2 linked regions of the Pueribacillus theae genome follow. Each later gene encodes a partner of the first gene's protein in a complex. Links are inferred from orthologs where the notes say so. Each region holds a gene or a part of one and is shown in the gene's direction. Other genes may lie near its edges.

Evidence for each region. The genes of interacting proteins can lie anywhere in the genome.
Region 2: the proteins of fliS (region 1) and DCC39_RS12615 are in contact, whole or in part, in a crystal structure (PDB 5MAW), measured with the Bacillus subtilis proteins. The link is inferred for Pueribacillus theae from one-to-one orthologs.

What each region holds. Positions count from the first base shown.
Region 1 is NZ_QCZG01000007.1:72,202-80,244, reverse strand. The notes cover bases 2,097-4,923. They hold fliS (flagellar export chaperone FliS), read left to right. Parts: upstream 2,097-3,222; coding sequence 3,223-3,624; downstream 3,625-4,923. Other genes in these bases: hpf (ribosome hibernation-promoting factor, HPF/YfiA family), read left to right, coding at 4,552-4,923; DCC39_RS05190 (cold shock domain-containing protein), read left to right, coding at 4,087-4,284; DCC39_RS05195 (hypothetical protein), read left to right, coding at 3,624-3,980; DCC39_RS05205 (flagellar hook-associated protein 2), read left to right, coding at 2,097-3,197. Outside these bases: DCC39_RS05215 (CAP domain-containing protein), read left to right, coding at 462-1,175; flagellar protein FlaG, read left to right, coding at 1,318-1,668; more of DCC39_RS05205, read left to right, coding at 1,686-2,096; more of hpf, read left to right, coding at 4,924-5,103; preprotein translocase subunit SecA, read left to right, coding at 5,304-7,814. UniProt on the Bacillus subtilis protein: Essential for filament assembly. May act as a facilitator of flagellin (hag) secretion. Antagonizes translational repressor CsrA indirectly.
Region 2 is NZ_QCZG01000027.1:14,711-17,876, reverse strand. The notes cover bases 1-2,990. They hold DCC39_RS12615 (flagellin N-terminal helical domain-containing protein), read left to right. Parts: upstream 1-856; coding sequence 857-2,125; downstream 2,126-2,990. Other genes in these bases: DCC39_RS12620 (four-helix bundle copper-binding protein), read right to left, coding at 330-656; DCC39_RS12625 (MMPL family transporter), read left to right, coding at 1-66. Also shown: DCC39_RS12605 (hypothetical protein), read left to right, coding at 3,034-3,166. UniProt on the Bacillus subtilis protein: Flagellin is the subunit which polymerizes to form the filaments of bacterial flagella. Assembly into flagella requires FliW. Acts as a homeostatic autoinhibitory regulator to control its own cytoplasmic levels.

The sequences.
Region 1 (8,043 bases):
GGGGCGTTTCTGCTTAGTAACTTCTTTCTCTTTTTTTCTCCTATTGTTTTTCCCCCTGTTTTAAATTTCCTCGCAACACTCTTAATCAATCATACAAGATTTATTTTTTAAGGCCAGTTTCAGAAAGAGATTAGAAGTAGGAATGCCTGGAATTCTCTTAAATTGTTATTTTTCTGATCATCGTTGAATGATGGTATGCTGTTAGAAACTTCCTCTTTCTTCCTTTTCCTCCTTTTTTCTCCATTTATCTTACTTTTGCCGAAACAATTCTTTTATAAATTTTAATTAAACGTTTGTTTAACTTTTCTTTTTGTAACGTTTGCAATCAAAGTGAAATAATGATCGCAATAATGCAATCTTTTGTAAGCTTGTTTTCATCTTTGAACCTCCTTTTTTATGATAGGATGCGTATATAGAAAGACCATTACACTACATTTCACACATCAGGAGGTTACATCATTATGAAGAAATTACTTGTGGCAACGTTGATCGGAGCCGGTTTGGTAGGATGGCAAGCGGGTGGGGCAGAAGCTGCATCAACCTGCAATGTACAACAAAAAGCAAATGTAAAATATGAAGTTAAACAAGTCCCGACATATAAATGGGATTACTACTATAATTGGCAGAATCATTACAAAGATTCAAAGAAAGATGTAAATAAAAATAGCAACCAGCAAAAAGCGCCGGAGAAAAACAATGATAACGTCGTTCAAGAAAAGCCAGCCCAACCAGCACCATCTCAGCCGGTCAAAGAACAGCCTAAAAATGAGAACCAACAACAAGCAAACCAAGGTTTAACTGCTGAAGAACAACAAATGTTGAATCTTGTTAATACGGAAAGACAAAAAAATGGCCTGAAGCCATTAAAAGCAAATCTTGAATTGACAAAAGTCGCTCGTGTAAAAGCGAAAGACATGATTGATAAAGGCTACTTTGATCATAACTCTCCAACATACGGATCACCGTTTGACATGATGAAACAGTTTGGTATTTCCTATCGTACGGCAGGCGAGAACTTGGCAGGGAACCAAACGGTTGAAAAAGCACATACATCCCTTATGAACTCTGATGGACACCGTGCCAATATTCTTAACAGCGGCTATACTGAAGTTGGAATTGGAATTGTCGATGGCGGCCAGTACGGCAAAATGTTCGTTCAAATGTTTATTGGATAAAATAGATTAGAAGACTTGTTCTCTTTATTGAGCAGGTCTTTTTTTTGTGTTTGATAGGAAATTAAGTTATTTACTGATGATTGTTAAAAAGTGTAGAAGCAATCCGATAAATAAGGTAGAGAATGAAGAGGGGGAGTGCGGTGTGGATGTAAAAGGAATGTCAAATCCTTCGGTTGCTGCCCATACTGTTCACCGGATAACGGACAGTGGCATAAGACGGCATGAGCAGCCTGGGCAGGAAGAAAAAAATACATTCGATGAGCAACTGATGACGGAACGAGTGAGGGAGAGGGTTGATGCCGTAAATGACTTTTTGCTCCCAATCGACATTTCGGTCAAATTTACGTTTCATGAAGAGCTGCAGGAATATTATGTTGAAGTTGTTGATAAAAATACGCAAGAAGTCATCCGGGAAATCCCTCCGAAAAAATTTTTGGATATGTATGCGGGAATGGCGAAATTTATGGGGCTTTTTGTTGATGAAAAAAGGTAAGAAAGCGGTGATACAATATGCAAGTGAATCGATTTGCTGGCCTTGCAAGCGGAATGGATACAGAATCAATTATTAAAGATCTCATGCGGGCGGAGCGGTATCCGCTTGATCGGCTTGTCCAAAAAAAGCAAGTGCTTGAATGGCAGCGTGACAGCTACCGCGATGTAAATAAATTGCTGACGGCTTTTAGCGATCTTACTTTCGATGGCGTCTTTAGGCAAGCAACTTTCTTGAAAAAAACTGTTTCGAGCAGCAACGATAGTGCTGTTAGCGCAAAAGCGATTAATCCGTCAGGGAATGTGTCAACCCAGATAGAAGTCTCGCAGCTTGCAACTTCAGAAGTATGGGTGTCAGCGGATGACCCACAATTTACTAGTGGGGAGCGGACGCTTACTTTTAACGTAACCAAGCCGGGAGAATCAGAACCAACAGAGGTTAAAATTGAAATTTCGGCAAATGATACCCTTGGAGATGTGATAAAGAGGTTTAATAGTTCGAATTTTGGCGTTACGATTTTTGAAGATCGTGTTGGGGAAAAAAGCCATCTCGTGATGACGATGAATGCCACTGGAGTTGGTGCAAAGATAGAAGTTGTTGCTGACGAGGACGGAAGCAACTCCACAAAAGATTTTATGGAGAAGCTAGGCTTTAAATTCAACAACGGTGTTCTAGAGAATGGCCCAAAAGGCAAAGAAGGCAAAAACGCTAAATTTACGATAAACGGCTATGAAACAGAACGCACCTCAAACGTATTCACAATCAACGGAATCGAATACACGCTAAAGAACACGACAGAGGGTAAGCCTGTCACTATTTCGACAGCAAACGACACCGATTTTATTTTTGACACGGTTGTAAAATTTGTCGACGAATACAATAAATTAATCGCAGATTTGAACGGTCGTCTCCAGGAGAAGGTATACCGTGACTTTAAACCGCTCACGGAAGAACAGCGCGAAGATATGTCTGAAAAGCAAATTGAAATGTGGGAAGAGAAAGCGAAGAGCGGCATGCTGAGAAATGATTCGATTATTTCCGGCGGGCTGAATCAGATGCGCCTTGATTTGTATTCGACGGTTGAACTTGCGGACGGTACGAAGCTTCACCTCGCTGACTTTGGGATCACGTCTTCCAAAGATTACTTGGAGCGGGGGAAACTGGAAGTCAATGAGGATAAGTTGCGTGAAGCCATTGCGAACGATCCGAATAAATTGTACGAACTGTTTAACGGAACACCAGGAACTACGAAAACAAGCTTTGAAAAACAAGGAATTGCAGCCCGGTTAAGAGCGTCAATAAAAAGCGTCACAACGAACATTGAGGCCCGGGCGGGAAACAATTTAAGAACGAATCATCAGTTTACGCTTGGCCGCAATTTAATCGACGTTGATAAACAAATTGATCGCATGCAAGAACGTTTGAAAAGGTTGGAAGAAAGCTATTGGAGACAGTTTACTGCGATGGAAAAAGCGGTACAGCAGGCCAATCAGCAATCCGCGTATCTCATGCAGCAATTCGGAGGCTTTTAGGAAAGAGTGAAGGAGAGGCTTTTTTATGTCAGCAAGAAATCCGTATGCTACATATCAAAATAATGCTGTGAATACTGCGGCGCCAGGTGAGTTGACACTCATGCTTTACAATGGGTGTTTAAAATTTATAAAGCAAGCGAAGAGTGCAATGGAAGAAAAGCAAATCGAAGAAAAAAACACGGCGATCCAAAAAGCGCAAAACATCATTTCAGAACTCATGGTGACATTGAATATGGATATTCCGGTCTCGAATCAGATGATGCAGCTGTATGAGTATATAAACAGAAGGCTCATAGAAGCGAATATTAAAAATGATGCCGCCATTTTAGACGAAGTGGAAGGATTTGTCGTAGAATTCCGTGATACGTGGAAGGAAGCCGTCTTGTTGAACCGTAAACTGCAGCATGATGGAAGAGAACGGGCATAATGACAACTGTGAATGAATTATATTTGGTGACGCAAGAGCTTCATTCAAGCTTGCATGGCGGCATGCCCGATAATGTGGAGGAGAAGGATGAGTACATTTCTTCGGTAGAGAAACTTCTCTCTGTCCGCCAACAATTGATCGATAGGCTTCCCGGCGATTACTCGGCGGAAGAAAAACAAATCGGAAAGCGCATTGTTGCCATTAATTTGGAAATTGATAAGCTGCTTTATGAACAATTCAAGGTGATGAAAAACAATTTCGAAACGTTTAAACGAAAACAGCAACGCAGCAAGCAATATATGAACCCATACAAAAACGCAGCGGCTGACGGGATGTACTTTGATAAAAAAAATTAGCCGTTGTTTGACAATCATTCCCTAAAGAGATTATATTTAAAATGTAAATGTTAACAAAGTGTGAACATTTACAAAAGATTGCACATGAAGGGAATGTGAAAGAAGAATGCAAGGTAAAGTAAAATGGTTTAATGCAGAAAAAGGTTTTGGCTTTATTGAACGTGAAGATGGTGAAGACGTATTTGTTCACTACTCAGCAATTCAATCAGAGGGCTTCAAAACGTTGGATGAAGGCGACTCTGTTGAATTTGAGATCGTTGAAGGCGCACGCGGACCACAAGCCGACAACGTAGTTAAGCTTTAATTCACATTCCCTGGTATTTGTTCAAACTGAACATTTTCTCATAATAAAGGGCTATAAAAGGAATTGAAGCGTACGTATAACCCTCCTGGATTTTTTTCCGGGAGGGTTTGTCTATTTTTCGACAGATTTTTTTTTATGTTTATGCAGGAATATTGTTAGGGAATAGAGAAGTATAGATACATAAATAGGAGAATTCGTCTTCCTGTTTTTTTAGTCGGAATTCAATGTTTCGCACATTGAAAATTATTGCACGGGGAGGAGTCAGCCATGAATTTTACAATTCGCGGTGAGAACATTACAGTGACCGAAGCTTTGAGAGGTTACATCGAGAAGAAAGTGAGTAAGCTCGAACGTTATTTTGATGCTCCTATTCATTCTGAAGTGCATGTGAATTTAAAAGTGTACAATGATCGACATTCCATTGAAATAACAATACCGATGAAAGATTTGCTGCTCAGGGGTGAGGAAAGCAGCCAAGACATGTACGCTGCCATTGATCTCGTTGTCGAGAAGCTAGAGCGGCAAATTCGAAAATATAAAACAAAAATTAATCGAAAATTTCGCCAAGATGGAAGTGTAAAGCAGTTTTTTACAAATGCCGCCGGGATCCAGCAGGAAAAACCGAAAGAGGAGGATACCGATTTTAGCGTGGTTCGTACGAAACGCTTTAATTTAAAGCCGATGGATGTAGATGAAGCGATCTTGCAAATGGATATGCTTGGGCATAACTTCTTCGTATTTTCGGATGCGGAGACGAGCCATACGAATGTCGTTTACCGAAGAAAAGATGGAAAATACGGACTTATTGAGCCGGAATGAAAAAGCGTTCATCATACATGAAGAAAGGCACAGCATCATTCATTTGAAGCTGTGCTTTTTTTCGTACAAAATCATTGGGGCGGGGCTGCTTCATTCGTACTTATTGTATATAAGTGAGGGTCTTGTTAAAATAAAAGAATGAACGGTACTTTACTTTAAAGAATAATTTCGCGCATGTCATATAGAGGAGAGCGTTTACGATGATAGGATTATTAAAAAAGGTATTTCCGACTGCGAATGATCGGCAAATTAGCCGGCTGCAAAAAAAGGTGGAAAAGATTGAAGCCTATGCCCCGCGGATGGAAAATCTCTCAGATGAAGAACTAAGAAATAGGACAGAAGAATATAAATCAAGAGTTGCAAAAGGCGAATCATTGGATGACTTTTTGGAAGAAGCATTTGCTGTTGTGAGGGAAGCTGCAACAAGGGTCCTTGGCATGACGCCATTCCCTGTGCAATTAATGGGCGGGATTGTGCTTCACGAAGGCAATATTGCTGAAATGAAAACGGGTGAAGGGAAAACGCTTGTTGCTACGATGCCTGTTTATTTAAATGCCCTCACAGGAAAAGGCGTTCACGTTGTGACGGTGAACGAATATTTGGCGAGAAGAGACGCCGAACAGATGGGGCAGCTTTATGAATTTCTTGGCCTCACTGTTGGATTGAATGTGAGCGGCCTTGACAGTGAAGCGAAGAAAGAAGCATATCAAGCTGATATTACGTACGGTACGAATAATGAATTTGGTTTTGATTATTTAAGGGATAATATGGTGCTGTATAAAGAAGATATGGTGCAGCGCCCGCTTCATTTTGCCATCATAGACGAGGTGGATTCCATTTTAATTGATGAAGCGAGAACACCGCTCATTATTTCCGGTTCGGCAAACAAATCAACCGATCTCTATATCCGTGCGAACCAATTTGTCAAGATGTTGACGAAAGAGACAGACTACACCCATGATGAGAAAACGAAAAATGTCCAGCTTACAGAGGAAGGAATCAATAAAGCTGAGAAGTTTTTTGGCATTGAAAATTTATATGATATTAAAAATGTGCAATTGAACCACCATATTAATCAGGCGCTTAAGGCGCATGTCGTCATGCTGAAAGATCAGGATTACGTCGTGGAAGATGGCGAAGTTGTTATCGTTGATGCGTTTACCGGGCGTTTGATGAAAGGCCGCCGGTACAGCGACGGGCTTCATCAAGCAATAGAAGCAAAAGAAGGACTGGAAATCCAAAGGGAAAGCATGACGCTCGCAACGATTACGTTCCAGAATTATTTCCGCCGTTACGAAAAACTTGCGGGCATGACGGGAACGGCGAAAACGGAAGAAGAAGAATTCCGCAATATTTATAATATGAACGTGATTGAGATTCCAACAAATAAGCCTATTGTACGTATTGACAACCCCGATCTTATTTACAAATCAATGAAAGGAAAATTTGATGCGGTTGTGCAAGAAATCGTGGAGCGCCATAAAAAAGGACAGCCTGTGCTTGTCGGGACAGTTGCGGTCGAAACGTCAGAACTCATTTCCCAATTGCTTAAAAAGAAAGGGATTCCGCATAACGTATTGAACGCAAAAAATCATGAACGTGAAGCGGAAATTATTGAGCAGGCGGGTAAAAAAGGCGCAGTGACCATCGCAACGAATATGGCGGGACGCGGGACGGATATTAAGATTGATGAAGAAGTAAAAAGTCTTGGCGGGCTGTATATTTTAGGTACGGAAAGACACGAAAGCCGCCGGATTGACAACCAATTGCGCGGCCGTTCAGGAAGGCAGGGCGACCCGGGGGAATCCCGTTTCTATATTTCGCTTGAAGATGAGCTGATGCGGCGTTTTGGCTCGGAAAATTTAATGGGCATGATGGATCGCCTCGGCATGGAGGAAGACCAGCCGATTGAAAGCCGCATGGTCACAAAGACTGTTGAATCTGCACAAAAGCGGGTGGAAGGTAACAACTTTGACGCCCGTAAACAGTTGCTACAATATGATGATGTCATGCGCCAACAGCGTGAAATCATTTATAAGCAGCGTGCCGAGGTGCTTGAATCAGACAATTTGCGTGAAGTCGTTGAGAACATGATGAAATCGGTGATTGAACGTGTTGTCAAGCTTCATACGCCTGAAGAAGAAGTTGAAGAAGATTGGGATTTAGAGAGCATTGCAGACTATATGAATGGAACCTTCTTCAGTGAAGGCATGTTATCGAAAACTGATCTAGTTGGCAAAGATCCAGAAGAGATGATCGAACTTTTGTTTGAAAAAGTAAAAAACAAATATGATGAAAAAGAAAAGCAATTGGAACCTGAACGCATGCGGGAATTCGAAAAGGTCATCGTTCTTCGATCGGTTGACAGCAAATGGATGGATCATATCGATGCCATGGATCAGCTTAGGCAGGGAATCCACTTAAGGGCGTATGGACAAAATGATCCGTTGAGAGAGTATCAATTTGAAGGCTTTGAAATGTTTGAAGAGATGATTGCCGCAATTGAAGAAGATGTTTCGAGATACATTATGAAAGCGGAAATCCAGCAAAATTTGCAGCGTGAAAAAGTTGCGGAAGGCACAGCCGTAAACCCGAAAGAAGAAAGCAAGCCGAAGAAAAAACAGCCCGTTCGAAAAGGAAAAACGGTTGGCAGAAATGATCCGTGCCCATGCGGCAGCGGTAAAAAGTATAAAAATTGCCATGGGAAGTAAAAAAGTCGTGTAAAATCATAACAATATAGGGTGGTCTATCTATGGAATTAGCAGAAATTCGAAACGAATTAACGGAAATTGAGCAGAAATTAAAAGACTTTAGGGGGTCTCTTTGACTTAGAAACAAAGACGAAGAAAATTCAAGCGCTTGAAAAAAAGATGCAAGAGCCGAATTTTTGGGATGATCAAAATGCGGCACAATCCATTATCAATGAATCAAATGGATTGA
Region 2 (3,166 bases), on another replicon or contig:
GTGTCATTTGGAAATGGCGTTTGGTGGCCGTTTAAATCGGTAGTTCAAAAAGTGCGGGAAAAATAACTGTCGAATTTCTTTGTCAGCTTCGTTCTTGCGGTACTCACGTAATTGAAAGGAGTTATGCACCTGCGTCTACGAGCATTGCTCCGAAGCGTGCTTCCTCGGTGCAACTCGCAGCGGGTCATAGTTGTGTTGCTCGTCGCTGCGTTCTTCAGAACTTTGCTTCCTCGAACTTCTCGGTTCTTTTTTTCCTCCTTTTTGAACTTTCATTGAAAAATATAAAAGAAGCGTTCATTCCTTCAATTGGAGTGAACGCTTTCTGTATGTTAAGCAGCCATTTTTCGGCAGGCCTCTGCACATTTGAAGCACGCTTCTGCACAACGCTGGCAATGTTCGTGGTCATGCTTTTTGCATTCCTCGCCGCACGCTTCGCAAATTGTCGCGCATAGCTCACAGATTTGCTTTGCGAAAGGGCTGTTTGACTGCATCGCCTTCACAGCAAACGCGCACATATCCGCACATTCGCGATCAAGGCGAATGCACTCCGCCATCATTTTCACATCTTCTTCACTCAAGCACGCGTCAAAGCAATGATTGCACGCTTCCGTGCATTCAAGGCAAGCTTTGATGCATTCTTCATAAGTTGCGTTCATTGAAAAAACCTCCTTTTTTTCGTTGGTTGTACCCTTCCCTTTGGAATTTTTATCGAAACATGATAGAAGATTAAAAAACAATTAAACTATTTCAATCAACTGCCGATATAAAAAGTGAGCAGGGAAATCAAGAAGATTCTACCGCTCAACAGTCACACAAGGACGTGGGCTAAAAACAACTATATGGAGGTAGAAAAGGAATGATTATCAATCACAACATTTCAGCACTTAACACACATCGTCAGTTAACTGCTAACAACAATGCGGTATCAAGTTCACTAGAAAAACTTTCTTCTGGACTAAAGATTAACCGTGCAGGAGATGACGCAGCTGGACTTGCGATCTCTGAGAAAATGCGTGGGCAAATTAGAGGTCTAGAAATGGCTTCCAAGAACGCACAAGATGGTATCAGCTTGATACAAACTGCAGAAGGAGCACTTAACGAAACTCATGCAATCCTTCAAAGAATGCGTGAACTTTCTGTACAAGCATCAAACGATACGAATACAGCATCTGATAGAGATGAAATTCAAAAGGAAATTAGTCAACTTATTGAAGAGATTGATAGAATTGCCAACACTACTGAATTTAACACCAAAAATTTATTAAATGGTGCAAGTGGTTTAAGTGTAGGAGATGGTACACAAATTGGTTTGGCAAGTGCTGGTCCTAACACTAAACAAGGTACTTATAATGTAAATGCAAACGATGCAACCTTAGCTACTCATGCTGCTACTGAAACTGCAACTGGTGCGACTGCATCCGCAACGGTTGTAGGTGCAGGAACGTTAACAATTAACGGGATAGATATTGCTGTAGCAAGTACGGATACTTATCAAGATTTAGCGGATAAAATTAACGCAAGTGTTTCTGGAGTTGTGGCTGATTTTGAAGGTGAAGATAGTACTTTCCGTATTCGTAGTGCAGATGTAGGAGGTTCAGCTAGCTTAAAAGTTGCTGAGAGTGCTGACATAATTGCGGGAGTAGATTATACTGGTGACAATGCGTTAGAAACATCAGGTACTAATGCATCAGGTCTAACAACAAGTAATTTCGGCACTGGCGCAAGCTTAACTTATGATGGAAACAAAGTTACTGTTCATGGCGGTGACGCTGATGGTCTATCATTCGAACTTAGAGATAATACTGCAGCCACCACTATTACAGTGAATGGATCATTGAATTTCCATATTGGAGCAAACGAAGGTCAATCTATGAGCGTAAGTATTAATGCAATGGATGCAACCAATTTGGGAGTAAAGGGAATTGATGTAACTACGACTACAGGTGCTGAAAAAGCAATCACTGTAATTCAAAACGCAATTGATTCAGTTTCTGCTGAACGTGCTAAACTTGGAGCAGTACAAAACCGTTTAGATCATACAATTAATAACTTAGGTGCTTCAGCAGAAAACTTAACAGCTGCAGAATCACGTATTCGTGACGTTGATCATACCGAAGCTGCTTAAAGCAGTATGAGGTATAGTCGTCCTAACTGGTAACGGTTAGTGATTATGATCGGGTGAATTGCTGGAACCCCCTTAGAGCTTGTCTTACCACAACGAAGTCGGAAACGACAATCGTGAAGGTTTGAAAAAAGATGAGATTGGGCAATCAGCAGCCAAGCGCCTGTGGCGAAAGCCTGGCGAAGGTTCAACGACTAGGATATACCATCTAAAAGCTTTTAGCTCAAGATGATGAAATCCATAGGTGAACAAGGAAGTCGCAAACCCTTGGAATCCGAAGTGCCCGACCCCTACTAGATTGCTAGAGGGTGAAGATATAGTCTAGTCACTTGTGAAAGCAAATGTTCGCACGATGGCGAAAGAGATGATGGAGTTCACGAAGAACAACATCCTAACTCAAGCGGCACAAGCAATGTTAGCTCAAGCACAACAAAGCCCTCAAGGAGTATTACAACTTCTAAGGTAATGTTGTGAACGGGCGTCTAATCTGGTAACAGGTTAGAACATAACTGGGTGAATTGCTGGAACATCCTAAAGTGTCTTGTACCACAACGAAACTGGAAACGGTAAACGTGACGGTTTGAAAAACAAGACAATGAAACAATGGACAATCAGCAGCGAAGCTCCTGTAGAGAAATCTTGGAGAACGTTCAACGACTAGAATGTACTACCTAACGCGAAAAGCTACGGTAATGAGATTCGTAGGGTGATGAAAATCATTCGAAGTGCCCAGCCCCTATCAAACATATAGGGTGAAGATATAGTCTATTCTATGATCGAAAGACATAGCGGCAAAGCAAGCCAACCAAACTCCACAAGGCGTACTACAACTTCTTCGTTAATATTACATTTGAATGGGACTCTAGCTTTGCTAGGGTCTCTTTTGAATTTATTGAAAGTGAGGAAAAGAGATGGAAGAAAGGGTAAAGGTTATTCCATTATTCTTGGAAGGCGATACGTATAAGGTGAATATCGTAGTTTCTAATATAACAGAAAATGTTATGATTAATGGGACATGTAGAAATTCATATGTAGTCAGTATTC